DNA from 4 places in the Enterobacter sp. LM3 genome. Region 1 is predicted to be linked to each of the others. Evidence: predicted binding sites of a transcription regulator. Region 1 holds the regulator's gene; each other region holds the start of a gene.

The links. Region 1 encodes sigma-54, which starts transcription at its own class of promoters, with help from an activator protein. Its sites were predicted from a motif close to GTTGGCACANNTTTCGCTNT; they were not measured.
Region 2: the regulator sigma-54 is predicted to act here: its motif matches at 5,100-5,119, upstream of norV (anaerobic nitric oxide reductase flavorubredoxin).
Region 3: the regulator sigma-54 is predicted to act here: its motif matches at 2,624-2,643, upstream of hypA (hydrogenase maturation nickel metallochaperone HypA).
Region 4: the regulator sigma-54 is predicted to act here: its motif matches at 4,992-5,011, upstream of glnK (P-II family nitrogen regulator).

What each region holds. Positions count from the first base shown of each region.
Region 1 is NZ_JBJURN010000024.1:12,466-20,389, forward strand. It holds gene arcB (aerobic respiration two-component sensor histidine kinase ArcB) at 1-878, shown strand, start outside; gene elbB (isoprenoid biosynthesis glyoxalase ElbB) at 1,115-1,768, shown strand; gene mtgA (monofunctional biosynthetic peptidoglycan transglycosylase) at 1,765-2,490, shown strand; gene npr (PTS phosphocarrier protein NPr) at 2,530-2,802, opposite strand; gene rapZ (RNase adapter RapZ) at 2,799-3,653, opposite strand; gene ptsN (PTS IIA-like nitrogen regulatory protein PtsN) at 3,699-4,190, opposite strand; gene hpf (ribosome hibernation promoting factor) at 4,273-4,560, opposite strand; gene rpoN (RNA polymerase factor sigma-54) at 4,583-6,016, opposite strand; gene lptB (LPS export ABC transporter ATP-binding protein) at 6,064-6,789, opposite strand; gene lptA (lipopolysaccharide ABC transporter substrate-binding protein LptA) at 6,796-7,350, opposite strand; gene lptC (LPS export ABC transporter periplasmic protein LptC) at 7,319-7,894, opposite strand; gene kdsC (3-deoxy-manno-octulosonate-8-phosphatase KdsC) at 7,891-7,924, opposite strand, start outside.
Region 2 is NZ_JBJURN010000003.1:90,741-98,664, forward strand. It holds gene ACJ9N4_RS04555 (PTS glucitol/sorbitol transporter subunit IIB) at 1-75, shown strand, start outside; gene srlB (PTS glucitol/sorbitol transporter subunit IIA) at 88-450, shown strand; gene srlD (sorbitol-6-phosphate dehydrogenase) at 466-1,245, shown strand; gene gutM (transcriptional regulator GutM) at 1,313-1,672, shown strand; gene srlR (glucitol operon DNA-binding transcriptional repressor SrlR) at 1,736-2,509, shown strand; gene gutQ (arabinose-5-phosphate isomerase GutQ) at 2,502-3,467, shown strand; gene norR (nitric oxide reductase transcriptional regulator NorR) at 3,464-4,978, opposite strand; gene norV (anaerobic nitric oxide reductase flavorubredoxin) at 5,165-6,613, shown strand; gene norW (NADH:flavorubredoxin reductase NorW) at 6,610-7,743, shown strand.
Region 3 is NZ_JBJURN010000003.1:114,564-122,487, forward strand. It holds gene hycC (formate hydrogenlyase subunit 3) at 1-1,320, opposite strand, end outside; gene ACJ9N4_RS04675 (4Fe-4S dicluster domain-containing protein) at 1,317-1,925, opposite strand; gene hycA (formate hydrogenlyase regulator HycA) at 1,996-2,460, opposite strand; gene hypA (hydrogenase maturation nickel metallochaperone HypA) at 2,671-3,021, shown strand; gene hypB (hydrogenase nickel incorporation protein HypB) at 3,025-3,888, shown strand; gene ACJ9N4_RS04695 (HypC/HybG/HupF family hydrogenase formation chaperone) at 3,879-4,151, shown strand; gene hypD (hydrogenase formation protein HypD) at 4,155-5,276, shown strand; gene hypE (hydrogenase expression/formation protein HypE) at 5,273-6,283, shown strand; gene flhA (formate hydrogenlyase transcriptional activator FlhA) at 6,348-7,924, shown strand, end outside.
Region 4 is NZ_JBJURN010000009.1:136,833-144,756, reverse strand. It holds gene ACJ9N4_RS12300 (hypothetical protein) at 1-165, opposite strand, end outside; RNA gene ffs (signal recognition particle sRNA small type) at 433-529, opposite strand; gene ACJ9N4_RS12290 (dTDP-glucose pyrophosphorylase) at 776-1,183, shown strand; gene ACJ9N4_RS12285 (MGMT family protein) at 1,257-1,592, shown strand; gene ACJ9N4_RS12280 (YbaY family lipoprotein) at 1,624-2,115, opposite strand; gene tesB (acyl-CoA thioesterase II) at 2,320-3,180, shown strand; gene amtB (ammonium transporter AmtB) at 3,276-4,565, opposite strand; gene glnK (P-II family nitrogen regulator) at 4,601-4,939, opposite strand; gene ACJ9N4_RS12260 (SmdB family multidrug efflux ABC transporter permease/ATP-binding protein) at 5,162-6,943, opposite strand; gene ACJ9N4_RS12255 (SmdA family multidrug ABC transporter permease/ATP-binding protein) at 6,936-7,924, opposite strand, start outside.

The DNA of each region.
Region 1 (7,924 bases):
ATATCACGGTGGCCAGCCTGGCGGGCAAAGGTTCTACCTTTACCCTGACGGTGCATGCGCCAGCGGTGGCAGAAGAGGTTGAGGATACCTTTGAAAACGACGATATGCCGCTGCCAGCGCTGCACGTTCTGCTGGTGGAAGACATTGAGCTGAACGTGATTGTGGCTCGTTCAGTGCTGGAAAAACTGGGCAACAGTGTGGATGTGGCGATGACCGGGAAAGCCGCACTGGAGATGTTCACTCCGGGTGAGTATGACCTCGTCCTGCTGGATATTCAGCTGCCGGATATGACCGGCCTGGATATCTCACGTGAACTGACGAGCAAGTATGCTGCCGACGATCTGCCGCCGCTGGTTGCGCTGACGGCGAACGTGCTGAAAGACAAAAAAGAGTACCTCGATGCCGGTATGGATGATGTGCTCAGCAAGCCGCTGGCGGTGCCTGCCCTGACCGCCATGATCAAGAAGTTCTGGGATACCTGTGATGAAGAGGAAAGCACCATGACGTCAGTTGATAGCGCAAAAGCACAAGCAATACTGGATACCGCCATGCTGGAGCAGTATATCGATCTGGTTGGCCCAAAACTGATTACCGACGGTCTGGCCGTGTTTGAAAAAATGATGCCGGGCTACCTGAGTGTGCTGGAGTCTAACCTGACCGCGCGTGACCAGAAAGGTATCGTCGAAGAGGGGCATAAGATCAAAGGCGCGGCGGGTTCGGTCGGGCTACGCCACCTGCAACAACTGGGACAACAAATTCAGTCGCCTGATTTACCTGCCTGGGAAGATAACGTGGGTGATTGGGTTGAAGAGATGAAGCAGGAGTGGCAGAACGATGTGGCGGTACTGAAAGCCTGGGTGGATACCAGAAAAAAATGACCCCGGTTTAACCGGGGTGCGCGAATACTGCGCCAACACCAGGGAAATCGTGGCTGCGCCTGATATTTCTTTCGTGTTGTTTTTGCTTACGACGCAGCCTGAATATTTGGGCCGCACGCAGATAAGATAGCAAATCTTAAATGATTTGTTACATGAATCAGTGAAATGTGTGAAGCATAGCGTTTTAATCAGAATTATTAATGTGCTTCAGTGAGTTGCATAGAAGGAACGTCATGATGAAAAAGATTGGTGTCGTGCTGAGCGGATGCGGTGTTTACGATGGTTCGGAGATACATGAAGCCGTCATTACCCTCCTGGCATTGGCCCGGCATGGTGCTGAGGCGATCTGTTTCGCGCCGGATAAAAACCAGACGGATGTTGTCAATCATCTGACTGGTGAATCGATGGCAGAAACCCGTAACGTGCTGACTGAAGCCGCACGTATTGCGAGGGGGGAGATCCATCCCCTGATTCAGGCCGATGCCACGGAGCTGGACGCGTTAATTGTGCCTGGTGGGTTTGGCGCGGCCAAAAACCTCAGTACCTTTGCGGCCCAGGGTGCGGAATGTCATATCGATCCGGATTTAAAAGCGTTGTCACAGGCGATGCATGCGGCGGGTAAACCGCTGGGCTTTATCTGTATTGCCCCGGCGATGCTACCCAAAATTTTTGATTTCCCGCTGCGCCTGACCATCGGGACGGATATTGATACTGCAGAGGTCATTGAAGATATGGGGGGCGAACATGTGCCTTGTCCGGTCGATGACATTGTGGTTGATGAAGACAACAGGATCGTTACCACACCTGCGTATATGCTGGCGCAAAATATCGCAGAGGCCGCCACGGGCATTGAAAAGCTGGTGGACAGAGTGCTGGTTCTGACTGAATGAGTCGCCAGTTTGCTGTGGGTACGTGGGTGAAATGTACCCTGTTACGCATTGCGCTCGTGCTGGCTGTTTTCTGGGGCGGCGGGATCGCTTTATTCAGCATTATGCCGGTACCGTTTTCGGCCGTGATGGTTGAGCGCCAGCTCGGCGCATGGCTCTCCGGTGATTTCAGCTATGTCGCTCACTCTGACTGGGTGAGCATGGATGAAATTTCCCCGTTCATGGGACTGGCTGTGATTGCCGCAGAAGATCAAAAATTCCCGGAGCACTGGGGTTTTGACGTGGCGGCCATTGAGAAGGCTCTGGCCCATAACGAACGCCACGAAAACCGCGTGCGCGGGGCCTCGACGTTGTCACAGCAGACGGCAAAAAATCTGTTTTTATGGGATGGTCGAAGCTGGGTACGAAAAGGGCTGGAAGCGGGTTTGACGCTGGGGATGGAAACGGTCTGGAGCAAGAAACGTATTCTGACCATCTACCTGAATATCGCCGAGTTTGGTGACGGCGTGTTTGGCGTTGAAGCGGCCGCACAGCGTTATTTCAATAAACCGGCCAGCCGGTTGAGCCTCTCTGAGGCTGCGTTGTTAGCGGCAGTATTACCGAATCCCGTTCGCTTTAAGGCCAGTGCGCCATCGGGTTATGTGCGCAGCCGTCAGGCATGGATTATGCGCCAGATGCGTCAGCTAGGTGGGGAAGGATTTATGGAGAGAAATAAGCTGATGTAGGGCGGGTAGGCGTAGCGCCACCCGCCTGAGAGACAGGGATCAGTCTTCGTCAAACCCGGCGTTAAACAGGGCAATCACCGCTGCCAGCGCTTCCACTTCCTGTGGGCCAGTGGCTTCTACTTCGATCTGGCGGCCTTTGGCCGAGTCCAGCATCAGCAGTGCAATCACGCTGTTTGCTTCCGCCTCGGTACCTTCATCGTTACGCAGCAGAACCTCTGCATCGAAACCCTGCATCAGCTCAAACAGTTTCATTGCCGGGCGTGCATGCATGCCCAGCTTGTTGGTGATCTCAACGGTGTGTTTTACGGTCATGTTTTACGTTTTTCCAGCGTACGATGACGGGACTGAACGTTCTTCCCGCGCGAACGGAAGTAGTCGGCCAGCTGTTCGGCGATGTAAACCGAACGATGTTTACCGCCGGTACAACCAATCGCCACTGTCAGGTAGCTACGATTGTTTGTCTCCAGCATAGGTAACCATAGCTCAAGGTAGCTTCGCGTCTGGTAGATAAAATTGTGAACTTCTGTGTGCCTGTCGAGGAAGGCCGCCACGGGTTTATCCAGACCGGTCATAGGACGCAGTTTTGGATCCCAGTGCGGGTTCGGCAGGAAGCGCACGTCGAAAACATAATCCGCATCGATAGGAATACCGTGCTTAAAGCCGAAGGATTCGAACACCATCGTCAGTTCACGTTCGCGTTTGCCCAGCAGGCGGGTACGCAACATCTCTGCCAGCTCATGAACGGACATTTCGGAGGTGTCGACAATCAGATCGGCACGGGAGCGCAGCGGCTCCAGCAGATCGCTCTCTTCGTCGATAGCGCTTTCCAGAGAGAGATTTTTACTGGAAAGAGGATGCAAACGACGGGTATCGCTGTAGCGACGAATCAGGGTGTTGCGGTCAGCATCAAGGAACAGCAGCTGAGGTGAGAAAGACTCCGGCAGGTTGCTCATCGCCTGCTCAAAGATTTCTGGTGATTCGGGCATGTTACGGACGTCGATACTGACGGCCGCCGAGATTTGCCTGTCGGCAAGCGTCCGCGCCAGATCGGGCAGTAACACGACCGGCAGGTTATCTACGCAGTAAAAACCCATATCTTCCAGCGCACGCAGGGCGACAGATTTTCCCGACCCTGAACGACCGCTGACGATCATCAGCACCATGTTCCGTTTCTCCTCAGGACAACAGATGTGAAGGCCATCTCCCGGTTATGCATCATCCTGATTGCCTTCTGCTTCAGTGATAATCTGATAGAGCTCTTCATCACTTTGGGCTGAACGCAGTCGACGGCAAATGGTTTTATCGGCCAGACGTTTAGCAACCAGCGAAAGCGTATGCAGATGCGTTTTCGTCTGGTCGGCAGGAACCAGCAGCGCGAAGAGGAGATCGACGGGCTGGTTATCAATGGCATCGAAGGCGATAGGCGTTTCCAGCTGCACAAATACACCGACGGCACGCAATGTGTCTTCTTCCAGTTTGCCGTGCGGGATCGCGATGCCGTTGCCGATGCCGGTACTGCCCATTTTTTCGCGGGTCAGAATCGCTTCGAACACCACCTGCGGCGGCAGTCCCAGCTGTTTTGCGGCCAGTTCACTGATGATCTCCAGCGCACGTTTTTTGCTCTGGCAGTGAACGCCACTGCGGGTACATTCCTGGTTAAGGACATTGCTCAGTTGAAGAGCGGAATCGTTGTTCATCATAATTTCACCTAAGCGCTAACTGCACAAATGGCCTGTTGTGTTTCACAACAGGCCTGTCTGCACCCGTTAACTGCCCGGACAATTAGTGTTGTTTCAGTTTATCTTTATGTTTATTTAGCTGCCGCGCAAGCTTGTCAATCAAGCCGTCGATAGCAGCGTACATGTCTTGCCCTTCCGCACTGGCATGGAGTTCACCCCCGTTCACGTGCAGGGTTGCATCCGAGATATGAGTCACTTTCTCCACTTTCAACACAATATAGACCTGATTGATCCTTTCGAAATACTGCTCGAGTTTCGCGAACTTAGCGTTCACAAAATCGCGCAAAGCGTCAGTGATTTCGACATTGTGTCCTGTGATGTTGAGCTGCATAGTGTCTTCCTTATCGGTTGTGTCAGACCAGTTGTTTACGCTGGTTAGACGGCGGAATGGATAAAGACTCTCGATACTTCGCAACAGTGCGGCGTGCCACCATAATACCCTGGTCGGACAGCATGGTGGTTAACTTACTGTCACTCAGTGGCTTCGCGGGATTCTCCGCGGCGATCAACTTCTTCACCAGTGCGCGGATCGCCGTTGACGAGGCTTCGCCACCGCCTTCGGTGTTCACATGGCTGGAGAAGAAATACTTAAGCTCAAAAATGCCTCGCGGACTGTGCAGATACTTCTGCGTGGTCACACGAGAAATGGTTGATTCGTGCATTTCGACGGCCTGGGCGATGTCCGCCAGTACCATCGGTTTCATATACTCTTCGCCCTGCTCGAAGAATGCCTGCTGCTGCTCGACAATACAGCGGCTCACGCGCAGTAGCGTATCATTTCTGCTCTCCAGACTTTTGATCAACCATCGTGCTTCCTGCAAATTGCTACGAATATATTGATTATCGGAGTCGTTGCGCACGCTGGTGCACATGGAGGCATACTGCTGGTTGATTTGCAGGCGAGGGATGCTGTCGGAATTCAGTTCAACGACCCAGCGGTCATTATGTTTTCTCACCAGTACGTCCGGAATGACATATTCCGGTTCGCTGGTCTGGATCGACTGTCCGGGTCGCGGATCGAGCGACTGAATCAGGTTAACCGCCTCTTTCAGCACTTCTTCTTTCAGACGCGTGACGCGCATGAGCGTGCGGAAATCATGGTTAGCCAGAAGATCCAGATGATCGCTGATGATTAAGCGGGCTTCTTCGATCCACGGCGTCTCTTTACTGAACTGCGACAGCTGGATCAAAAGGCAATCACGGAGATCTTTCGCCGCCACGCCAACCGGGTCGAAGCGTTGGATACGCTTCAAAACGGCTTCAATCTCTTCGGGCTCGATCTCTTCGTCACCGATACTTTCGAGGATTTCTTCCAGCGTGACGGTCAAATAGCCAGTGTCATCAACGGCATCGACGATAGAGGTCGCAATCGCGCGATCGGTATCAGAGAAAGGGGTGAGCTCTACTTGCCACATCAGGTAATCCTGCAGCGACTGGGTAGTTTCACCCTGATAAACCGGTAGCTCATCGTCCTGGTAGTCTGCACGCGTCCCGGAAGGCGTTCCGGCGGTGTAGATTTCATCCCAGCTGGCATCCAGAGGAAGCTCGTCCGGCATCTCTTTTTGCTCGAGAGCATCAACGGTGTCGAGTGTTTCGGTGTCCTGCGACTGCTGGGTATCTACCTCGTCATGAAGATCGGCTTGCTCCAGTAACGGATTGCTGTCCAGTGCTTGCTGGAGCTCCTGCTGGAGTTCTAATGTAGACAGTTGCAGCAGGCGAATTGCCTGCTGTAACTGCGGCGTCATTGCCAGTTGTTGGCTGAGCCTTAATTGCAAACCTTGCTTCATGTTCAGAGCATTTTTCTCCGGTTCGGCGTTACGTTACCTCTACCCTATCAGAGTCTGAAGTCTTCCCCAAGATACACGCGCTTAACATGATCATCTTCGAGGATCTGCTGCGGCGTACCGTGGGCAATCAGATGGCCCTGGCTAACAATATAGGCGCGTTCACACACGGCCAGCGTTTCACGGACGTTGTGGTCAGTGATCAATACGCCAAGCCCGCTGTCGCGCAGGTGTTCAATAATGCGTTTAATGTCGATAACGGAGATTGGGTCAACGCCCGCAAACGGTTCATCCAGAAGGATAAATTTCGGGTTTGCAGCCAGCGCACGGGCAATCTCAACACGACGGCGTTCACCACCTGACAGCGCCTGACCCAGGCTGTCACGCAGGTGCTCAATGTGAAATTCTTCCATCAGTTCATTCGCGCGATCCTGACGCTGTTCGCTGGTCAGGTCGTCGCGAATTTGCAGTACCGCCATCAGGTTATCGAAAACGCTCAGACGGCGGAAAATGGAGGCTTCCTGAGGCAGATAGCCGATACCGCGACGCGCGCGCGCATGCAGTGGCAGAAGGCTGATGTCTTCGTCATCAATGACAATGTTGCCAGCATCACGCGGCACAATGCCAACAACCATGTAGAAAGTCGTGGTTTTACCCGCACCGTTTGGGCCGAGCAGGCCAACGATTTCGCCGGAGTTGACGGTCAGACTGACATCTTCCACGACACGGCGGCCCTTATAGGCTTTCGCGAGATTTTTTGCAGTTAATGTTGCCATAACGAATTAGTTACTCTTCTTCTGTGCCGGGGCCTGGCCCTTACCTTTGTCCTGCAGCTGCGATGGAACAAGCACGGTGGTTACGCGTTTGCCTTTCTCGCTGGAAGCCTGCATTTTTTGCTCTTTCACCAGATAGGTGATCTGGTCACCGGTGATATTGCTGTCCAGCTGTTCCAGGTAGGCATTACCGGTCAGGATGACAAGATCCTTCGCCAGCTCATAGTGCATATGTGTGGCATGACCTTTTACCGGCTTACCGCTGTCCTGCATCTGATAGAAGGTGGCCGGGTTGCCATAGCCATCAATAATTTCTTTGCCTTGCTCACCGCCAGGACGGGTGACGACCACTTTGTCGGCGTTAATTTTGATGGTGCCCTGGGTCATTACGACGTTGCCCGTAAAGGTGACGACGTTACCCTGCATATCGAGCGACTGCGTGTCGGATTCGATATGGATAGGCTGTTCGGTATCGCCAGTCACAGCAAGCGCGGGAAGACTGGCTGCCAGCATCGCACTGGCGATAATTACTTTAAGGCTGAGTTTGTTTGTTTTGAATTTCATAGGAGGTTCTAACCTTTTCAATCAGCTCGGCATTTTTGCTGCGTAAGTTCCCGCGCATTCTCAGACCGCTGGAATTAAATGTTGTGCCATACAATGTGACCAGATCCTGCGAAGTCACGTCCTGGGTCACCAGGTTGATTTGGGCATTATCTGTCGTAATTTTGCGTAGTTGCGAGTCAGCGGTCAGGGCGTTGACTTCAACGTGGCCATACAGGTAAAGCATACGGTCATTTGTCAGTTTTGCCCGGTCTGACTTAATTGACCACGTCGGAACTTTGTCAGTATCAAACGTCGTCATGACTGGCTGGGTAAACCACGAAATACCGTCATTTGAAAAATATTCAACATGCTGGGCAATCAGGCGATAGTTCAGCGCACCTTCCGGGCTGTAGACCACGGTGTCGCTGTGATCGCTTTTATAGGTTGGATCGTTAGTATTGACCACTTCCGTTTGTGTATCGTCACGATCGGCAAGGTTCACGCCAATCAGTACCAGTGCGACAAGCGAAAGCAGAATGATAACCCAACGTCTGGTTTTACTCATATCGATTGCCCTTTGGCCTCATCAAGCTTG
Region 2 (7,924 bases), on a different contig from region 1:
CTGGTAAGCCGCTTCCTGACAGGTGCACCAACCGTACTGATTGCCTGGTTTGTCTCCGGCTTTATTTATCAATAAGAGGTTCCTGCGATGACCGTGATTTACCAAACCACCATTACCCGCATCGGACAGAGCGCAGCCGATGCGCTCAGTGACCAGATGCTGATCACCTTCCGCGAAGGTGCGCCAGCGGATATTGAAGAGTTTTGTTTTATCCATTGCCACGGCGAGCTGAACGGTGAGCTGAAGGCCGGTAGTCAGCTGGAGCTGGGTGAAACGCGTTATGCCGTCACCGCCGTGGGTGACGTGGCTGAGCAAAACCTGCGTGAACTGGGCCACATCACCCTGCGTTTTGATGGCCAGTCACAGGCGGAATACCCCGGTACGGTTCACGTGGATGGCCCGGTTCCACAGGCCGTAACCCCAGGCTGCACGTTAAAATTTGTTGCGTAATTTAAGGAGAAAGATATGAGTCAGGTTGCCGTTGTCATTGGTGGGGGACAAACCTTAGGAGAGTTCATCTGCCGTGGGCTTGCCGCAGAGGGTTACCGCGTAGCGGTAGTGGATATTCAGAGTGAAAAAGCCGCGCGCGTGGCGGACACCATCAACACCGAGTTTGGCGAAGGGATGGCGTACGGGTTTGGAGCCGATGCCACCAGCGAACAGAGTGTGATGGCGCTCGCTCGCGGTGTGGATGAGATTTTTGGCCGCACTGACCTGCTGGTCTACAGTGCCGGGATTGCAAAAGCGGCATTTATCAGCGACTTCGCGCTGGGCGATTTCGACCGCTCGCTGCAGGTCAATCTGGTGGGGTATTTCCTCTGTGCCCGCGAGTTTTCACGCCTGATGATCCGCGACGGAATTCAGGGACGCATCATTCAGATCAACTCCAAATCGGGTAAAGTGGGCAGCAAACACAACTCCGGTTACAGCGCGGCCAAATTTGGCGGCGTGGGCCTGACGCAGTCGCTGGCACTGGATCTGGCCGAATACGGCATTACCGTACACTCGCTGATGCTCGGCAACCTGCTGAAGTCACCGATGTTCCAGTCCCTGCTGCCGCAGTATGCCACCAAACTCGGTATCAACGCCGACGAAGTGGAGCAATATTACATCGACAAAGTGCCGTTGAAGCGCGGCTGCGACTATCAGGACGTGCTGAATATGCTGCTGTTTTACGCCAGCCCGAAAGCGTCTTACTGCACCGGGCAGTCGATTAACGTGACCGGTGGGCAGGTCATGTTCTGATCGAGCAGCCTGATGCCCTCACCCTACCCCTCTCCCGCCGGAGAGGGGAAAAAAACAAGGAGCTGATATGGTCACCGCATTAATCACCGTCGCTGCTATCGCCTGGATCTGCCAGATGGCGTTTGGCGGCTGGCAAATCCACCAGTTCAACCGCGCATTCGAGGCGCTGTGCCAGAAAGGCCGCGTGGGCGTCGGGCGTTCCGGCGGACGCTTCAAACCTCGTGTGGTGATTGCGATTGCGCTGGATGAAGACGACAACGTCTGCGATTCACTCATCATGCGTGGCATGACGGTGTTCGCCAGACCGGCGAAAATCCAGGCAATCAATGGCACATCATTGCAGGAATTGCAGCCTGATGTGATCTTTCCCCATGATCCACTCTGTCAGAATGCACTATCATTAGCGCTTAATCTGAAACATGGATAATTTCGTTGTGAACGCTATAAGCTTGCGAAATTATCATTTCGCAACGTAAGGAATTGAGCGCCTATGAAACCACGTCAGCGGCAGGCGGCCATTCTGGAGCATCTGCAAAAGCAGGGAAAATGCTCGGTAGAAGAACTGGCCCACTACTTTGACACGACCGGCACGACAATACGCAAGGACCTGGTATTGCTCGAAAACTCTGGCGCAGTCATTCGAACCTACGGTGGAGTGGTGCTCAACAAAGACGAAACCGACCCGCCTATCGACCACAAAACGCTGATCAATACGCACCAGAAAGCGCTGATTGCCGAAGCCGCCGTGAAATTTATCCACGATGGCGACTCTATCATCCTTGATGCGGGCAGCACGGTGTTACAGATGATCCCGATGCTCAGCCGCTTTAACAACATCACGGTGATGACCAACAGCCTGCATATCGTCAACGCCCTGTCGGAAAACGACTGCGAGCAAACCATTCTGATGCCTGGCGGTACCTTCCGTAAAAAATCAGCCTCGTTTCACGGTCAACTGGCAGAGAACGCCTTCGACCACTTCAGCTTTGATAAACTCTTTATGGGCACCGACGGCATCGACCTGAATGCGGGCGTGACCACCTTCAACGAGGTGTTCAGCGTCAGCAAGGCCATGTGCAACGCGGCACGGGAAGTGATTCTGATGGCAGATTCTTCGAAGTTTGGCCGTAAAAGCCCCAATATTGTCTGTAGCCTTGAGAGCGTCGATAAGCTGATTACCGATGCAGGTATCGATCCGGCGTTTAAAAAAGCGCTGGAAGAAAAAGGAATCGATGTGATCGTAACCGGAGAAAGAGATGAGTGATTTTCTGTTAAACGCAGGTCGCCAGACGCTGATGCTGGAGCTGCAGGAAGCCAGCCGCCTGCCGGAACGTCTTGGGGAGGATTTTGTTCGCGCAGCAAACACCATCATCCAGTGTGAAGGCAAAGTGATTGTGGCGGGTATCGGTAAATCGGGCCATATCGGTAAGAAAATTGCCGCTACGCTTGCCAGCACCGGTACCCCAGCCTTCTTCGTTCATCCTGCCGAGGCGTTGCATGGCGATCTGGGGATGATTGAAAGCCGTGACGTGATGCTGTTTATCTCCTACTCCGGTTCGGCCAAAGAGCTGGATCTCATCATTCCACGTCTGCAGGAAAAATCCGTCGCCCTGCTGGCGATGACGGGTAAAGCCCGTTCACCGCTGGCACTGGCAGCCAAAGCGGTGCTAGATATTTCCGTTGAGCGTGAAGCATGCCCGATGCACCTCGCCCCAACCTCCAGCACCGTCAATACCCTGATGATGGGCGATGCGCTGGCGATGGCGGTGATGCAGGCGCGCGGTTTCAATGAAGAAGATTTTGCCCGCTCACACCCTGCGGGCGCGCTTGGCGCACGCCTGCTCAATAAAGTGCATCACCTGATGCGTACCGACGATGCTATTCCGCAAGTCAAACTCAACACCAGCGTGATGGATGCGATGCTGGAGCTGAGCCGCACCGGGTTAGGGCTGGTCGCGGTGTGTAATGAGCACGGTCAGGTCAACGGTGTGTTTACCGACGGCGACCTGCGCCGCTGGCTGGTGGGTGGCGGCAAGCTGGAATCGCAGGTTTCTGAAGCGATGACCAAAGGCGGGCTGACGCTGAATGCCGAAAGCCGCGCAATCGAGGCCAAAGAGGTACTGATGAAGCGCAAAATCACCGCCGCCCCGGTAGTGGATGAGAGCGGCAAGCTGTGCGGTGCCATCAACCTGCAGGACTTCTACCAGGCCGGAATTATTTAACCCTTCAGCCCCAGACGCTTCGCCAGCCGGTGCAGGTTGGCGACGTCGGTTTCCAGCGCCCGCGCGCATGCCGCCCAGCTGCGGTTGTTCTGCTCCAGCGCGCGAGTGATCATCTGACGCTGAAACTCCTCTGTCGCGTCGCGCAGGTTTTCATTGGCAATCTCTGGCGCAGCCTGAGTGACGGCCTGAACGCTTTCATCATGCAGCGCAAAATGACGCGCGTGGATCACCACTTCATCGCCTGAACGTGTCGCCCGCGCCAGCACCACCGCGCGGTGGATCGCATGTTCCAGCTCGCGCACGTTACCCGGCCAGCCGTAGCTCAGCAGATGACTGCGCGCACCCGGGCTTAGCACGACCCGGGAAAGCCCCATTTTGAGCCGACACTGCTCGCAGAAATAGCCCGCCAGCAACACCACATCTTCACCACGCTCGCGCAGCGGCGGCACGGAAAGCGGGAACACACTCAGGCGATGGAACAAATCAGCACGAAAATTCCCGGCCAGCACCTCTTCGCGCAGATCCCGGTTAGTCGCCGCCAGCACGCGCACGTCCACCCGTAAGCTGCGGTCATCGCCCACGCGCTGAATATCGCCGTACTGCAACACGCGCAGCAATTTAGCCTGTAACGACAACGACAATTCGCCAATTTCATCGAGGAACAGCGTGCCGTTATCCGCCATTTCAAACTTGCCGCTGCGGTTGCTGATAGCCCCGGTAAATGCCCCTTTAACGTGACCAAACAGCTCGCTCTCCGCCACGCTCTCCGGCAGTGCGGCACAGTTAAGGTACACCAGCGGATTCACCGCACGCGGTGACGCTTCGTGAATCGACTTTGCCACCAGCTCTTTACCAGTGCCGGTTTCCCCGAAGATCAGTACGTTCAAATCGGAGGCGGCCACGATGTCGACCTCTTTTTTGAGCTGGACCATGCCCGGCGACAGGCCAATCATCTCCGTATGAGCCACCTGCTCAAATGCCGACGGGCTACCAGGAAGAATGTTCTGGCTCTCCAGTTGTTCAATCAGCAGGGCATTATTCAGCGCCCCGGAGGCCAGCGCGGCAATCAGCCGCAGCTCTTCGTCGCTGAAAGTATCAAACTGGTCTGGCGACATCCCGTCGAGGGTCAGCGCGCCAATCAGATTTTGTCCGGCAAACAATGGCAGGCCGATGCAGGCGTGTACCTTCAGGCTCTCCTGCCCGGGGATCAGACCGTCGTAAGGATCGGGTAAATCACTGTCTGCCGGGAAGCGCACCACATCACCCGCACGGGCGATGGTTTCCAGACGCGGATGGCCTTCCAGGGTAAAGCGCCGTCCGAGTACGTCCTGCGCCAGCCCGTCGATGGCCAACGGAATAAATTGCCGCCCTTCGTAGCGGAGTAGTGCCGAAGCGTCACATGCCAGCACGTGACGCAGTGTGGAGATCAGCCGCTGAAAGCGATCCTGATGCCCAATACCGGTTTGCAGTTCAATGGCGATTTTCGCCAGCACGTCTACGGAAAAACTCATCTGCGCCTCACTGTCATTTTGACAACTCATATTGTCATATTGACAGCTTCAGTGATAGTCATAATGACTACCCATTACGGATAACAAAATAAAAAATACATAAAAATCAATATAATAAAAAGTTGGCACGCAACTTGATATAAGCAAAACATCTTATTTAAAAATGCCGTATTAATTGAGGTTGCTATGTCTATTCTGGTTAAAAATAACATTCATTGGGTTGGCCAACGTGACTGGGAAGTACGTGATTTCCACGGAACGGAGTACAAAACGCTGCGCGGCAGCAGCTATAACAGCTATCTCATCCGTGAAGGGAAAAACGTGCTGATTGATACCGTCGATCACAAATTCAGCCGCGAGTTCGTGCAGAACCTGCGTAACGAAATCGACCTGGACGCACTCGACTACATCATCATCAACCACGCGGAAGAAGACCACGCCGGTGCGCTGACCGAGCTGATGTCTTACATTCCGAATACCCCTATTTATTGCACCGCCAACGCTATCGACTCCATTAACGGCCACCACCACCATCCGGAGTGGAATTTCCATACCGTAAAAACCGGCGACTCACTGGATATCGGTAACGGCAAACAGTTGATCTTCGTTGAAACCCCCATGCTGCACTGGCCTGACAGCATGATGACCTACATGACCGGCGACGCGGTGCTGTTCAGTAACGACGCCTTCGGCCAGCACTACTGCGACGAACGTCTGTTCAATGACGAAGTGGATCAGACCGAACTGTTTGAGCAGTGCCAGCGCTACTACGCCAACATCCTGACCCCGTTCAGCCGTCTGGTCACGCCAAAAATCACCGAGATCCTCGGCTTCAACCTGCCGGTAGATATGATTGCCACCTCTCACGGCGTGGTGTGGCGTGAAAACCCAACCCAGATTGTGGAGCTGTACCTGAAATGGGCAGCAGATTATCAGGAAGACCGCATCACACTCTTCTACGACACCATGTCCAACAACACCCGCATGATGGCTGACGCCATTGCCCAGGGTATCAACGAAGTTGACCCGAATGTGGCGGTAAAAATCTTTAACGTGGCGCGCAGCGATAAAAACGAGATCCTGACCAACGTCTTCCGCTCTAAAGGCGTGCTGGTAGGCACCTCCACCATGAACAACGTGATGATGCCGAAAATTGCCGGCCTGGTGGAAGAGATGACCGGCCTGCGTTTTCGTAACAAACGCGCCAGCGCCTTTGGCTCACACGGCTGGAGCGGCGGTGCGGTAGACCGTCTGTCTACCCGCCTGCAGGATGCCGGTTTTGAGATGTCCATGAGCCTGAAGGCAAAATGGCGTCCGGATATCGACGCACTGGAACTCTGCCGCCAGCATGGCCGTGACATTGCACGTCAGTGGGCGCTCGCTCCATTACCAGACGTGGCGGTAAAAACCAGCGCACAACAGGAAGCCTGCGCCTGTGCTGCGGCCGCCACCGCTAACCTCGGCCCGCGCATGCAGTGCAGCGTCTGCCAGTGGATCTACGACCCGGAACTGGGCGAGCCGCTGCAGGATGTTGCCCCAGGAACGCCGTGGAGCGATGTGCCAGACAACTTCCTTTGCCCGGAATGTTCGCTCGGTAAAGACGTCTTTGATGAGCTGGGTACGGAGGCAAAATGAGCAACGGTATCGTCATCATCGGCTCGGGCTTTGCTGCCCGCCAGCTGGTGAAAAATATCCGCAAACAGGATGCTAATGTGCCGCTGACGGTGATCGCCGCCGACAGCATGGATGAGTACAACAAACCTGATTTAAGCCACGTCATTAGCCAGAACCAACGTGCCGACGATCTCACCCGCCAGAGCGCGGGAGAGTTCGCGGAGCAATTTAACCTGAACCTGTTTCCGTACACCTGGGTTACCGATATCGACGCTGCCGCCCATGTGGTGAAAGCGAAAGAGAAAACCTGGCAGTACGACAAGCTGGTTCTGGCTACGGGGGCATCAGCGTTTGTGCCACCGGTTGAAGGGCGTGAGCTGATGATTACGCTCAACAGCCAACAGGAGTATCAGGCCAGTGAAACGTGGCTTCGTGACGCGCAACGGGTGATGATTGTCGGCGGCGGCCTGATTGGCACTGAGCTGGCGATGGATTTCTGTCGTGCGGGTAAATCCGTCACTCTGCTCGACCACGCTGCCAGCATTCTGTCAGCGCTAATGCCCGCAGAAGTAAGCAGTCGCTTACAGCATCGTCTGACCGATATGGGTGTACATCTGCTGCTGAAATCTCAGCTGCAAAGTCTGGCTAAAACAGAGAACGGTATTCGCGTCACGCTCGACCGTAATCGCCATGTTGAGGTGGATGTGGTGGTTGCGGCCACGGGTCTGCGTCCGGAAATCGGTCTGGCGCAACGTGCCGGAGCCGGGACGAACCGTGGCGTGAAGGTGGACAGCTACCTGCAAACCACGCAGCCGGATATTTACGCGCTGGGTGACTGCGCCGAAATCAACGGCCAGGTACTGCCGTTCCTGCAGCCGATTCAATTAAGTGCGATGTATCTGGCGAAAAATCTGCTTGGCGCTTCTGCACCACTGAAATTACCCGCCATGCTGGTGAAGGTGAAAACACCGGAGTTACCGCTGCATCTCGCAGGCGAAACGCAGCGCCAGGATCTGAACTGGCACATCGCTATTGAACCCCAGGGCATGGTGGCCCGGGGATCCGATCATGACGGTCAGGTGCGCGCTTTTGTGGTTAGTGAAGACCGGATGAAGGAGGCTTTCGCACTACTGAAATCATTGCCCGCTTAACCCTCTTACCACGCTTACTTAACCTTAGGATTTTCTTATCCGTAGCCCCGACGTCCCGGGGCTTTTTTTTTGCGTATTTTATTCAACAAAAGAATACAAATCAGATAAATCATCGTCATTAATCCCTTATTCATTACATCCATGAATATTTAAATGCGGAACACCTGAAAAACATCAACCT
Region 3 (7,924 bases), on a different contig from region 1:
GAGGAAAGTCACGCCGTAGACTTTTGCCATACACATCACCGCCAGCGCCCCGGTAATCGCCAGGCCCGCTGCCAGCAGTGGCCCTGACAGGCGCGCAGTAAATACGTCGCTCTGGCCGAGCGCGAAGAAGGACTGGTAAATCACCCACTCACCGGCAAAGCCGTTCAGCGGCGGCAGTGCGGCCATCGCCATCAGCCCCACCAGCATCGCAAGTGAAATCACAGGCATTTTTTTGCCGATACCGCCGAGCTTTTCGATATCACGGTGACCCGTGCGGAACCAGACGCTGCCAGCACCGAGGAACAGCGTGCTTTTAAACAGGCTGTGGTTGACGAGATGATACAAGCCGCCGATAAACCCGGCAGCAACCAGCGCCGGTTGATTGAGCGCCAGCCCGGTCACTCCCGCGCCAAGACCCAGCAGGATAATGCCGATATTTTCCAGGGTGTGATACGCCAGCAGACGCTGGATGTTGTGCTCCATCAGCGCGTACAGACCGCCGACAAACGCCGTGACCATGCCAGCGACCAGCAGCACCACGCCCCACCACAGCGGCGGTTGCCCCCCCGTCAGCGACAGCGCCAGAATGCCGAATAGCCCCACCTTCATGACAACCGTCGAGAAGAGTGCGGCCGCCGGCGCAGAGGCATTCGCATGCGCCTGCGGCACCCAGCCGTGCAGCGGAATGATCCCGGCCAGCAAGCCAAAACCCACCACGCCCGTCAGCCAGATATCCGCCCCAAACGGCAGCACCTGCGTGCGTTCATTCAGCAGGGAAAAATCCAGCGTGCCGTAACGGCTCCACACCAGCCAGCAGGTGAGCGCCAGCAGCAGCGTGCCGAGGCGACCCAGCGCAAACCACAGTTTGCCGGACGTGCTACAGCCGGTCAGGAACACGCCGCACAGCGCCATGATTTCTGCCATTACCACCAGCGCGCCGAGATTACTGGCGGTTACGGTACAGACCGCCGTCGCCATCAGCAGGTTAACCAGCAGGCCGTTTGCTTTGGTATTGTGATGGCGGTGCCAGTCGATATTGAACAGGCTGATAAACACGCCGCAGAGGCCAAAGGTCACCAGCCAGATGGCATTCAGCGGTGTAAGCTGAATGCTGTGGTGGATAAGCGGCATCACCGCTTCTGCGGATTGCCCGCCAGACAACATCACTCCACCGGCAGCCAGTGTCATCAGGCTGCCAACTACCCCGCCAATGCCCGCAATCCAGCCGCTCAGGGTTTTATGAAAAGAGAAGACCAGCGCCAGAATAGCGGTGGCAGCATAGTACGCTACCGCGCTGTTAATCATCGTCATCGCGTTCATTTCGCCCCCTCGTTAAGCGCCTGAAGCAGAGAAAGATCGCCAAAATCAGTATCGATGGTCAGCTCGCGTTTACGCTTGCTGGTACGGGCGATATCGCGAATATTGACCAGAATCAGCGCCTTAGTTGGGCAGGTACGTACGCAGGCCGGGCCTTGCTCATCAAAACTGCACAGGTCACATTTCACCGCCACCGCACGCACGCCAGGTACCCAGTCCAGCAGCGTGCTCACGCGCGCCGGAGCCGGTGGCGCAGGTGGCGCTTTCGGCGAATTCGTATTGGCCGGAATATGCAGCGGACGGCTACCGGAAAATTCAATGGCTCCGAACGGGCAGGCAATGCCGCACAGCTTGCAGCTCACGCACAGGCTTTCGTTCAGTTGTACAGCGCCATCAACACGGGTGATGGCATTAACAGGGCAGACAGCCGCGCACGGCGCATCCTCACAGTGATGGCAGAGCTGCGGGGCAGACTCTTTTTCATTACGCATAACGTGCAGGCGCGGCATGGACTGTAGCCCGTGCTGGCGGTGGGTTTCCGAACACGCCGCCTCACAGGTTCGACAGCCAATACAGACCGTCGAGTCAGCTATTACAAAACGGTTCACCGGGTCATCCTCTGGTGATAGTCATTTTTGACGAAAAACTGTCTTATCGACACTTATCGACACTCACAGGTCAGGCCACATTCGCCGATGTTTTTGTATCCATCAGCTGCTTCAGGTTGACCGGGAGATCGTGTTCAACGGCGGTGTACAGACCGTTATAAACTGGCGCGATTTTTTCCAGATAATGCTCCAGCACCTGCTGACGATCGCGGTTGCTGACATGACCATCCACCATGCCATCAGCCATCAGCTGCGCCTTCGCAATACACTCTCTGTCGCCCTCTTTCGTCTCGACGTAGTACTCGATGGTGTGGCTGTTGAAGGTGTCTGCCAGCGTGACGTAAATCGTAAAGTGGCCGAAGAGGACAAAGCGCATATCACCCTGTGCTGCACAGCTCATGGCGTGGTGAAGACGGGCTTTCGACAGGGTGATGCCCTGAATCAGAGAGTTGCAGTAAAGGTGCCACTGCTCCTGTAACTGCTGATGGCGCTGCGCGATGTAATCCGCTTTTTCGCTGATTTCCCAAATAGTCATAAAAGGTATCCGGTTAGTGGAGATTGCGGCTATTAAGCAGATTCCGTGCCAGTTTTTAATGCATTGATTTTTAATGAATTTAAGTAACCATCCGCTGTCACTTCAGCGGTATCGACGTGTCATTTCGACAGCGTTGACATCGTCACGCCTTAACAAAAATCAAGCTGGCACTGTTATTGCATTACCGGGGCAATTCATTAAGGAGGCGTCATGCACGAAATCACCCTCTGCCAGCGAGCGCTGGAGCTCATCGAACAGCAGGCAGTGCAGCACAACGCAAAACGCGTGACCGGTGTCTGGCTGAAAATCGGGGCATTTTCCTGTGTCGAAACCAGCGCCCTCACCTTCTGTTTTGAGCTGGTGTGTCGCGACACACTGGCGGAAGGCTGTGAACTTCACATTGAAGAACAGCAGGCAGAGTGCTGGTGCGAGCAGTGCCAGCAGTACGTCACCCTGTTGTCATCAAAAGTCCGGAGCTGCCCGCAGTGCCAGAGCACCGGGCTGCGCATCGTGGCGGATGACGGCATGCAGATCCAACGCCTCGAAATCGAGAGGGAGTAAATTATGTGTAGTACCTGCGGTTGTGCTGAAGGCAACCTGTATATAGAAGGGGATGAACACCGTCCTCACTCTGCGTTTCGCTCCGCGCCCTTTTCCCCTGCGGCTCGTCCCGCATCGGTGATAACCGGTATCACCTTTGCCCCTCAACAATCCGGTGCGGGCGATTTGCATTATGGCCACGGCGAAGCGGGCACGCATGCACCGGGCATCAGCCAGCGTCAGATGCTGGAAGTCGAAATCAACGTACTCGACAAAAATAACCAGCTCGCGGCCCGTAACCGCGCCCGCTTTGCCACGCGTAAGCAGCTGGTACTGAACCTGGTGTCCAGCCCCGGCTCCGGCAAAACTACGCTACTCACGGAAACGCTCAAACGCCTGAACGGAAGTGTCTCCTGTGCGGTGATTGAAGGCGATCAGCAAACCGTAAACGACGCCGCGCGCATTCGCGAAACCGGCACGCCGGCCATTCAGGTTAACACCGGTAAAGGTTGCCACCTGGATGCGCAGATGATTGCCGATGCCGCGCCGCGTCTGCCGCTGACAGATAACGGCATCCTGTTTATTGAGAACGTGGGCAACCTGGTTTGTCCGGCAAGCTTCGATCTCGGTGAACGGCATAAAGTGGCGGTGCTCTCCGTAACCGAAGGGGAGGACAAGCCGCTGAAGTACCCGCACATGTTCGCCGCCGCCTCGCTGATGCTGCTGAACAAAGTGGATTTGCTGCCGTACCTGAACTTCGACGTGGACAAATGCCTGGCGTACGCCCGCGAAGTGAACCCGGATATTACGATCCTGCTGGTGTCCGCCACGCGCGGTGACGGCATGGACGCCTGGCTGAACTGGCTGGAGAGTGAACGATGTGCATAGGTGTCCCGGGACAAATTCACTCCATTGACGGAAATCAGGCCAAAGTTGAGGTTTGTGGCATTTTGCGCGACGTCGACCTGACGCTGGTGGGCAGCACCGATGAAACCGGTGAATCACGCCTTGGTCAGTGGGTACTGGTACACGTGGGGTTTGCCATGAGCGTGATAAATGAAGCGGAAGCCCGCGACACGCTGGATGCCCTGCAAAACATGTTTGACGTTGAGCCTGACGTCGGCGCACTGCTGTACGGCGAGGAGCAATAACCCATGCGTTACGTTGATGAATATCGCGCCCCCGAGCAGGTAATGCAGCTTATCGGGCATCTGAAAACGAGAGCTGCACTGCTGAACTACAGCGCTGAAAAGCCGTTACGGATTATGGAGGTGTGTGGCGGGCACACGCATGCGATCTTTAAATTTGGCCTCGACCAGCTTCTGCCGGAAAACATCGAGTTTATCCACGGCCCCGGCTGTCCGGTCTGCGTTCTGCCAATGGGACGCATCGACAGCTGTATCGAAATTGCCAGCCAGCCTGACGTCATTTTCTGCACATTTGGCGATGCGATGCGCGTGCCTGGAAAAAATGGCTCACTGCTACAGGCTAAAGCCCGTGGTGCGGATATCCGGATCGTTTACTCGCCGATGGATGCCCTGACGCTGGCAACCGATAACCCTGAGCGTAAAGTCGTCTTTTTCGGGCTGGGTTTTGAGACCACGATGCCCGCCACGGCAATCACACTGCAGCAGGCTAAAACCCGCAACGTCGATAACTTTTTCTTTTTCTGCCAGCACATTACGCTCATCCCGACGTTACGCAGCCTGCTGGAAGAGCCGGGAAACGGCATTGACGCATTTCTGGCACCGGGCCACGTCAGCATGGTTATCGGGACAGAAGCCTACGGTTTTATCGCTGAGCAGTACAATCGCCCGTTAGTGGTCGCTGGTTTCGAGCCACTTGATCTACTGCAAGGCGTAACCATGCTGGTTGAGCAGAAAATAACAGCCCTGAGTGCAGTGGAAAACCAGTACCGCCGCGTGGTGCCCGATGCCGGTAATGAACGAGCCCAGCGTGCCATTGCGGAAGTGTTTAGCGTTGAAGGCGACAGCGAATGGCGTGGGCTGGGGCTGATTGCCGAATCAGGCGTGCGCCTGACGCCTGCGTATCACGCATTCGATGCCGAAGCACATTTCCGCCCGCGGCCACAACAGGTTTGCGACGATCCCCGCGCCCGCTGCGGCGAGGTGCTTACCGGAAAATGCAAACCCCATCAATGCCCGTTATTTGGCAACACCTGTAACCCGCACACCGCCTTTGGCGCGCTGATGGTCTCCTCCGAAGGGGCATGTGCCGCGTGGTATCAGTATCGCAATCAGGAGTGTGAAGCATGAATACGGTTGAAATGGCGCACGGCAGCGGCGGCCAGGCGATGCAACAGCTGATTAACCGGCTATTTATGGAAGCCTTTAACAACCCCTGGCTGGCCGAGCAGGAAGACCAGGCACGTATTGCCCTCTCGACCCTCACCGCGCAGGGTGACAGGCTGGCATTTTCCACTGACAGCTACGTGATCGACCCGCTGTTCTTTCCTGGAGGCGATATCGGCAAGCTGGCTGTCTGCGGTACCGCGAACGATGTTGCCGTCAGCGGTGCAATCCCGCGCTACCTCTCCTGCGGGTTTATCCTCGAAGAGGGGTTGCCGATGGAAACGCTCACTACCGTAGTCAACAGCATGGCGCATACTGCACGCGAGGCGGGTATCGCCATCGTCACCGGCGATACCAAAGTGGTACAGCGCGGTGCGGCAGATAAACTGTTCATCAATACTGCCGGAATGGGGGCTATCCCTGCGGAGATCCACTGGGGTGCTCAGCAGCTTGCCGTGGGCGATGTGTTGTTAGTCAGCGGCACGCTGGGTTGCCACGGCGCAACCATACTGAACCTGCGCGAAGGTCTGGGGCTGGATGGCGAGTTACGCAGCGACTGCGCCGTACTCACCCCACTTATCCAGACGCTGCGTTCCATTCCGGGCGTGAAAGCCCTGCGCGATGCCACGCGCGGTGGTGTCAATGCGGTGGTGCACGAATTCGCCGCAAGCTGCGGCTGCGGGATTGAACTGACTGAACGCGGTCTGCCCGTCAAACCCGCCGTTCGTGGGCTTTGCGAGCTGCTGGGTCTCGATCCGCTAAACTTTGCGAACGAAGGTAAGCTGGTGATTGGCGTTGAACGCGCAGCGGCCGATGCGGTGCTGGAACAGCTGCGGGCACATCCCTTAGGGAAAGAGGCCGCGATCGTTGGCGAAGTGGTTGAGCGCAAAGGGGTACGCCTGGCCGGACTTTATGGTGTGAAGCGTACGCTGGATCTCCCGCACGCGGAACCCCTACCCCGAATTTGCTAGAACCGCGGCAAAAGCGGTCAGCACTGAATTTATCTATATTTGCCCGTTTCTACTGGAAAGCACTATGCCGTATACACCGATGAGCAATCTTGGACAGCAAGGCCTGTTTGACATCACGCGCACACTTTTGCAGCAGCCCGACCTCGGCTCGCTGAGCGATGCCCTGACGCGGCTGGTCAGACAATCTGCGCTGGCGGACAGCGCCGCCATTGTGCTCTGGCATAGCGGGAGCCATCGCGCGAGCTATTACTCCACACGAGATAGCGGCAAAATCTTTGAATATGAAGATGAAACTTTCCTGGCACATGGCCCTGTCCGGCGCATTCTTTCCCGCCCGGAAGCCCTGCACTGCAACTTTGATGAATTCCGACAAGCCTGGCCGATGCTGGCAGAGAGCCATTTATATCCGCCATTCGGGCACTACTGCCTGCTGCCGCTGGCCGTGGAAGGCCATATTTTCGGTGGCTGCGAGTTTATTCGCAATACCGACCAGTCGTGGAGCGAGGCGGAATATGAGCGTCTGCACACCTTTACCCAGATAGTGGCCGTCGTTGCAGAGCAGATCCAAAGCCGCGTCAGTAACAATGTGGACTACGACCTGCTGAGCCGCGAGCGTGACAACTTCCGCATTCTGGTGGCGATCACTAACGCCGTGCTGTCACGGCTCGACATGGATGAACTGGTCAGCGAAGTCTCGAAAGAGATCCACCACTATTTCAAAATCGATGCCATCAGCATTGCGCTCCGGGGCCATCGTAAGGGCAAACTGAATATTTACTCCACGCACTATCTTGATGAGGCAAACCCGGCTCACGAGCAGAGCGAAGTGGATGAAGCAGGCACCCTTTCTGAACGGGTGTTCAAAAGCAAAGAGATCCTGCTGCTCAATCTCAATGAACAGGATGCACAGGCCCCCTACGAGCGGATGCTGTTTAACATCTGGGGCAATAACATCCAGACGCTGTGTCTGCTCCCCCTGATGTCCGGCAACACCATGCTGGGCGTCCTGAAGCTGGCGCAGTGTGAGGAAGGTGTTTTTACTACCGCCAACCTGAAGCTGCTGCGCCAGATCGCAGAGCGTATCTCCATCGCGCTGGATAACGCGCTGGCCTATCAGGAAATCCACCGTCTGAAAGAACGGCTGGTGGATGAAAACCTGGCGCTGACCGAGCAGCTCAACAACGTTGACAGCGAGTTTGGTGAGATTATCGGGCGTAGCGAAGCGATGTACAGCGTACTCAAGCAGGTTGAGATGGTGGCACAAAGCGACAGTACGGTGCTTATCCTGGGTGAAACGGGCACGGGTAAAGAGCTGATTGCCCGCGCGATCCACAATTTAAGTAACCGCAACAGCCGTCGCATGGTGAAGATGAACTGCGCCGCCATGCCTGCAGGTTTGCTGGAAAGCGATCTCTTCGGCCATGAACGCGGTGCCTTTACCGGTGCCAGTAGCCAGCGTCTGGGCCGTTTTGAGCTGGCGGATAAAAGCTCGCTGTTTCTGGATGAAGTGGGCGATATGCCGCTGGAGCTGCAGCCAAAACTGCTTCGCGTCCTGCAGGAGCAGGAGTTTGAACGCCTCGGCAGCAACAAACTGATTCAGACAGACGTGCGATTGATTGCCGCCACCAACCGCGACCTGAA
Region 4 (7,924 bases), on a different contig from region 1:
ATCAATATCCTCTTCCGATACTCCCGCCTCTTCCACTGCTTCAAACGCCAGCAGCAGCAGTTTCTCCGTTGTTACGCTTAAATTTTCGTTATTCACTTCCGCATAATGGCGAAGTCTTTCTTTTAGCGCACCATCAATCTTAACGTTTAATACCGCAGTAACCATGATTGTCACTTCCCTTCGGAATAAGTCCTTTATTTAATACACGAAGTTAACATTGTAATCCAGATATATATTTTTTGCTTATGACAGAAAAAAGACACCCAATAATAAAATGGCAGTCTATTATTACAGGTTTATGACAGTAATATTTCAGCAAGATGAAATATATATTATATAAGATATTAAATACCTTTAATTTCTGTGGGTAACGAGCTGAAGTTGGGGGGAGAGAACGCAGGAGAGTCTACAGAGAGCAGAAATGGGTGGGGGCCCTGCCAGCTACATCCCGGCACACACGTCGTCTGCCCTGGCTGCTTCCTTCCGGACCTGACCTGGTGAACAGAGTAGCGTTGCGGGAGAACCAACAGAGCCCCCATTGAGAGCGTTGTTAACCAACGCGCTGGCGCATTATCCCTGTGCAGCCCACCAATTGCAAGCTGCTGGCATCCGGATGGTGGTTTATTGCGCAAACCGGAGCAAATAGGTCCCTCATCACCTTTGCAGTCAGTACAGATGCACAGATTGCGAACCCCTTCGCAGTAAATTTGCTCACTCATGCCACACTCTTTGAATGTGGCTGACCAGGCGCTTTATCTCTTTCCAGGATGCACCCATGATTAACACGCTCCCCAAAACATTGACCCTCGCCATGCCAGCCATTGACGGCGTGACTCTCCATCATAAAGGGCTGAACTTTCTGCGCCCCGACCTGATGCTGGATTTTGTCAGCATTAGCGAACGCCCCATGCTTTTCGTCACGCCGATCGCGGTACTTTATTCCACCATTGGCGTAGTGCGTCACATCAACCTGAGAAGAATACCGGTTGCTGTATCCGGGCGCGTTATCTATCCCATCTGCTCACAGGCCTTACCCGATCTTCGGGCCAAACTCATCATCAATACCCCGGCGAGAAAGCTGAAATTTCTCGAAAGTCTGGTCGCGATGCGCGATCAACCTGCCGCCAGCGGCACAAAAGTGATCGGCCTCGCACTGGAGTTCACCGTTCAACAGGCTGACTGAGCAAGATACCCGTGCCGCTTCACAATCATTTCAGGGTCACTTATCCTGTGTTTTTTTACGTCTGGTAAGCAATATGGACTCTTACGATCCACTCCCTGAACCGTTACCTGACACCTTTCCTGTCCGGGTCTGGCAGATTGTTGCCTCTATTCCTGAAGGTTATGTCACCACCTATGGCGACGTTGCTCGTCTTGCGGGTTCTCCCCGCGCGGCACGTCAGGTCGGTGGCGTACTGAAACGGTTACCGGAAGGAAGCACATTGCCCTGGCATCGGGTGGTGAATCGCCACGGAACTATTTCGCTCACCGGGCCAGACTTGCAGCGCCAGCGCCAGGCATTACTTTCGGAAGGGGTGCAGGTGTCGGGATCAGGACAGATAGATTTGCAGAAGTACCGCTGGGTGTACTGATACCCTCCCCCGAAGGAGAGGGCAAAAGCCATTAAGGCTGAGCTGACGGCGCAACAGGAACTTCCGTTTGCTGCACAGGTGTCAGATTGAGGTCAACTTTTGTCCCGCCGTTGTTGATCGCTTCCTGTACTGTATCGGTGATAAAGACCAACTTACCGTTGATCGTTACCGCCGCACTCAGAAGAATACGCGCATTCGGCTGCACGTCTGCTGGGTTATACGGTAGCACAAAGCTAAACGGAGCCTGTTTGCCTTCTGTACGAACGACGCGTTGCGACAGCACTTTCGACGGCGCATCAGCCAGCGAAGCGTCAGACAACGTCACCGTTAATACCGCATCTGGCGGCAAAGCGACTTTCTGACGGATCCAGATCGTACCAGAAACATTTGGCTGCTGAATGGACTGCTGTGAAAGTGTATTAATCCCATACGGATCTGCGGCTGGTACCTGGGCGCTCTTACCTGCGCAGGCAGACAATGCCACCGCAATAGCTATACCACTTAGCATGGGTACGAGTTTCATTGAAGTCTCCTTATCATCAATGCACCAGCGGGATCGATCCCACCCGATGTCGTTAGCATTCACATAACGTAAACAAGTGTGGCACAAATCACTTATTAATGCCTGATTTCGACCCATTATTCAGATTATTCCACCCATCTGACCACTTTCATTTCTGCGTTATACTCTGCGTATCTTTCGCTACGGCGTTTATTGAGGACGACTATGAGTCAGGCACTAAACAATCTGCTGACATTACTGAATCTGGAAAAAATTGAGGAAGGACTCTTTCGCGGACAGAGTGAAGATTTAGGCTTACGCCAGGTCTTCGGAGGGCAAGTCGTAGGACAGGCGCTGTACGCAGCTAAGGAGACCGTCCCTGCAGACCGTCTGGTGCACTCATTTCACAGCTACTTTTTACGCCCTGGAGATAGCACGAAACCGATTGTGTACGACGTTGAAGTGCTGAGAGACGGTAACAGTTTCAGCGCACGCCGCGTGGCGGCCATTCAGAATGGCAAGCCTATCTTTTACATGACGGCTTCATTCCAGGCTCCGGAGCCGGGTTATGAGCATCAAAAAGTGATGCCTCCAGCCCCTTCTCCGGATGAGCTCAAATCAGAGACGGATATTGCCCGCGCGCTGGCGCATCTGTTGCCGACACAGATGAAAGAGAAGTTTATCTGTGACAAGCCGCTTGAGATCCGCCCTGTCGAATTCCATAACCCGATGAGAGGCCACACCGCCGAGCCAAAACGCCAGGTGTGGATCCGCGCCAACGGTATCGTGCCGGATGATTTTCACGTCCATCAATACCTGCTGGGCTATGCTTCCGACTTCAACTTCCTGCCGGTTGCGCTACAGCCGCACGGCGTTGGGTTCCTGGAGAAAGGGATGCAGGTCGCAACGATCGACCACTCCATGTGGTTCCACCGTCCGTTCGATATAAACGACTGGCTGCTCTACAGTGTGGAGAGCACTTCGGCATCCAGCGCGCGCGGATTTGTTCGCGGAGAATTTTACACCAAAGCGGGCATTCTGGTGGCCTCGACGGTGCAGGAAGGGGTCATGCGAAACCGGGGATGATTTTGTGCGGCCTGATGTCCTCACCCTGGCCCTCTCCCACGGGGAGAGGGAATAAACACTAAAAAAGGCAACCGAGGTTGCCTTTTTGCAATTTATCAGGCGTTGTACGCATTCTCGCCGTGGCTGTTCACGTCCAGACCTTCGCGTTCCTGCTCTTCCGGTACACGCAGACCCACTGTCATATCCGCCAGTTTATAGCCGATGAAGGCCACAACGGCAGACCACACAACGGTGATGGCGATACTTTCCAGCTGCACCAGCAACTGATGAACCATTGTGACGCCTTCTGCGTAACCAACACCACCCAGTGATTTTGCGGCGAAGATACCGGTCATGATACAACCAATGATGCCGCAAACACCGTGTACGCCGAACACATCGCAAGGGTCATCAACGCGCAGAACGCGTTTCAGTGCGGTAACACCCCACAGACCTGCCAGCCCCGCCGCCAGACCGATGAGCAGCCCCCCGCCGACACCGACATAACCACACGCAGGGGTGATACCAACCAGACCGGCAATCGCACCAGAACATGCTCCCAGCAGGGAGGGTTTACCGCGAATAGCCCACTCACCAAATACCCAGGAGAGGATGGCACCCGCCGTTGCCACAACGGTGTTCACAAAGGCCAGCGCGGCGATTTCGTTAGCTGCACTTGCAGAACCTGCGTTGAAGCCGAACCAGCCAAAATAGAGAATTGCGGTACCGGTAAACACCATTGGCAGGTTATGCGGCTTGAACGCTTCTTTACCAAAGCCCACACGTTTACCAATCAGGTACGCCCCCACCAGACCCGCCACCGCGGCGTTGATGTGTACAACAGTACCGCCCGCAAAGTCCAGCGCGCCATGCGTCGCCAGCAGACCACCGCCCCAGACCATATGGGCAATTGGCACGTAGGAGAGCGTCAGCCAGACGACCACGAAGATCAGCACCGCAGAGAAACGGATACGCTCAGCCAGCGCCCCCACAATCAGACCCACAGTGATACAGGCAAATGAGCCCTGGAAAGCGACGTGGATATACTGATAGAAGCTGCCCATCAGGGCGGTCAGTTCAATATTTTTCAGCATCGCCCAGTTGAAGTTGCCGAAGAAGGCGTTGCCTTCCCCGAATGCCAGCGAGTAACCGTAGACAACCCACAGTACGCACACCAGCGCGAACGTTACGGCAACCTGCGTCAGCATGGAGAGCACGTTTTTACCGCGGATCAGACCGCCGTAGAACAGCGCAATACCAGGAATAGACATGAACAGCACCAGCGCGGTACTGATCATCATAAAAGCGTTATCGGCTTTGTCTACCACCGCAGGGGCTGCAGCCATTGCCAGGCCCGGCAGCAGTGCCAGAGAACCCAGAGCCGTTTTGATTGTTGCTATCTTCATTTTCTCGATCCCTATCACTGTGTGCCAGGAGTTACTTACAATGCCGCTTCGTCGGATTCGCCGGTGCGAATGCGAATGACGCGCTGCAATTCGGCAACGAAAATTTTGCCGTCGCCAATTTTGCCGGTGTAGGCCGCTTTGCTAATGACATCAATGACTTCATCAAGCTGGTCATCGGCAATTGCGACATCAATTTTTACTTTTGGCAGGAAGTTAACGCTGTATTCCGCCCCGCGATAAAGCTCGGCATGACCTTTCTGACGACCAAAGCCTTTCACTTCGGTGACAGTCAGTCCCTGAATACCCATAGAAGACAACGCTTCACGCACGTCTTCGAGTTTGAATGGTTTGATTACAACCGTAACCAGCTTCATAAATCCCCTCCAGTCAGAATTCGGTAATGGCCGCAGCTAACACGTATGAGATATTGCAAGCGGTGTGCCAGAATTAAAAACAGAGGAGAAAAGCGGTGTAATGCGTGCGGAAAGGCATTGCCCGACTTACAGAGGAAAAAAAACGCACCATGACAGTGCATGGTGCGTTTCCGTTTTGCACCAACAGTAATGACTGTTAGCGCGTTGCCTGATTTTGGTGCATCAGGCGCTAAGCGACTCTTCTTCGCGCGCGCTGGCGGCCAGCTCTTCTCCGGCCAGTTGCAGCTGGTACATCTGCCAGTAGCGCCCTTTTGCCTCTAACAGCTCCCGATGCGTACCGCGTTCGACGGCCTGCCCGCGATGCAGCACCAGAATGGTATCGGCTTCAACAATGGTTGACAGGCGATGTGCGATGACCACCAACGTCGTATGGTCACGCACGGCGGCCAGCGCCTGCTGGATAGCCTGTTCGGTACCGGAGTCGATACTGGCCGTCGCTTCATCCAGAATCAGCACCTGCGGCGTTTCAATCAGTACACGCGCCAGCGCCAGAAGCTGCTTTTGCCCGACGGAGAGATTATTCCCCTGCTCACCCAGCCGGGTGTTGATACCGTCGCTAAATTCGCGTGCCAGGTCAGCCAGCTGTACTTTTTCCAGCACCTCCCAGACCTGCTCATGGGTATATGGCCGCCCCAGCGTCACGTTAGCGTAGAACGTATCCGCCATCACGACCGGATCTTGCTGCACCATCGCAACGCCTTTACGTAACACGTTGTGGCTGAGCGACACGAGCGGACGCCCGTCCAGACGAATTTCGCCCTGCGTTAAAGGGTAATACCCCATCAGCAAACTCGCCAGGGTGCTCTTGCCGCTGCCGGTATGCCCCACCAGCGCCACAAAACCACGCGACGGCACATCAAGGCTAATGCCCTGCAACACCAGCCGGTCGTCACGGTAGGCAAACGAAACATTATCAAAAGCAATCGCCCCGCTTTTCAGGGGGTGTTCATCATTGCCATAGGTCTGACGCGGCCTGTCCATCAGCTCGAAGACGCGCTCCCCTGCCACCACGGCCTGTTGCAGCATGGATTGCTGGGTAGTGAGCTCTATAAGCGGCTCGTTAAGGCGTCCGAGGTAGCTAATAAACGCGTACAGAACACCCACTTCAATCGTACCGTTTGAACTCAGCCCAAAGAGCATCAACAGGCCGCAGAGCACCAGCGCCGAGAAGAGGCTTAACAGTGGGCGCAGCAAGAAACCGTCCAGTCGCAGCGTCTGCATACGCGCCATATAGTGCGAACGGCTGGCTTCACCCATTCGCTCACCAAAGCGCGCCTGCTGGCGGAACTGCTGAATGACGCTCATCCCGTTGATCACTTCGTTGAAGCCATCATTAATATCGGCCAGATAGGCTCGCACGCGACGCACAATTGGCGTGCTGTAGCGTTGATAGATGACCATCACGATTAACACTGCCGGGAAGATGGTGATCGCCACCAGTGCCATGCGCCAGTCGAGGCTGAACATGGCCACCAGCATGGCACCAATCAGCGCAGCACTGCGCAGCACGGTCGCCACGACGGTGACGTACAGATCGCGGATCACCTCGGTATCGTTGGTAACGCGTGAAATAACCTGCCCAACCGGCTGGATATCAAACTCGCTCAACGGCTGGCGCAGTGCCGCATCCATAACATCTGTACGCAGCTGCTGTACCACGCCAACGGCTGCCCGGTTAAAGAGCAGCGATTGCGCATAGTGCAGCCCGGCCGCCGTCAGCTGTAACCCAACGTAGACCACACCTAAGCCTGCCACCAGTCCCAGCGGCAGATAGCTTTTCGCCACCATGTTGTCGATGAAATAGCTGATGAGCAAAGGGCCACTCACCTCAGCAATGGCCGCAATCCACAGCAAAAGCACGGCAAGGGACAGTGGTTTCCGCCACGGCGAACCATAGGCGAGCAGGCGTTTGAGCGTTGGCCACTGCGTTCCAGGCTTACGCATTTGCGGCCTCCTCATCCTGTTCAGGAGCATCGTCCAGCGCCGCTTCAAGCTGTTGGTAACGATACATATCACGATACCAGCCAGGCTGCCCGGCCAGCTGGTCATGCTGCCCGCGCTGGGCAATATGCCCGTGCTGCAACACCAGAATCTCGCTGGCTTCCGTCAGCGCCGACAAACGGTGCGCGCTGATGATCACCGTGCGTCCTTCTCCCCACTGGCGAAGGTTATGCAGGATCTGGTGCTCAGTACGGCCATCGACGGCGGAAAGCGCATCGTCCAGGATCAGGATTTCGGCATTCAGCAACAGCGCACGCGCAATCGAAATACGCTGCTTTTGCCCGCCGGAAAGCATGACACCGCGCTCACCAACTTCCGTTTCATAGCCCTGTGGCAGGCGTAAAATATCGTCGTGCACGCTGGCTAAACGCGCCACATGTTCAATTTCTTCCTGTGTCGCTGTGGGGTGACCGAGCGCAATATTGTTCGCCACAGTGTCAGAAAACAGGAACGGCGTCTGGCTGACTACCGCCAGACGTCTGCGCCAGTCGTCCAGCAGCAGCTGCGTCAGAGGGCGATCGTGGAAACGAATGTCGCCCTGTGTCACATCAAAGTGACGCTGGAGCAGCGACAGAACGGTGCTTTTCCCGGAACCCGTCGGGCCACAGATACCCAGCATCTGGCCGGGGGATAGCGTGAAATTCACATTTTCGATCACCGGATGTTCCGTGTGTGGGTAGGTAAATTCACGAATATCCGCTTTCATCACGCCACGCCCTTCCGGCACCGGTTCGCTACCATCATTGACGACTGGCGCTTCGGCCAGCATGGCGCGAATGCGGCTGTAGGCAGCACTGCCGCGCTCAACAATGTTGAACATCCAGGCCAGCGCCAGCATCGGCCATATCATCAGCCCCAGATACATCGCAAAACTGGTCAACTGGCCGAGGGTCATCGACCCCTGTACCACCATCCAGCTCCCAC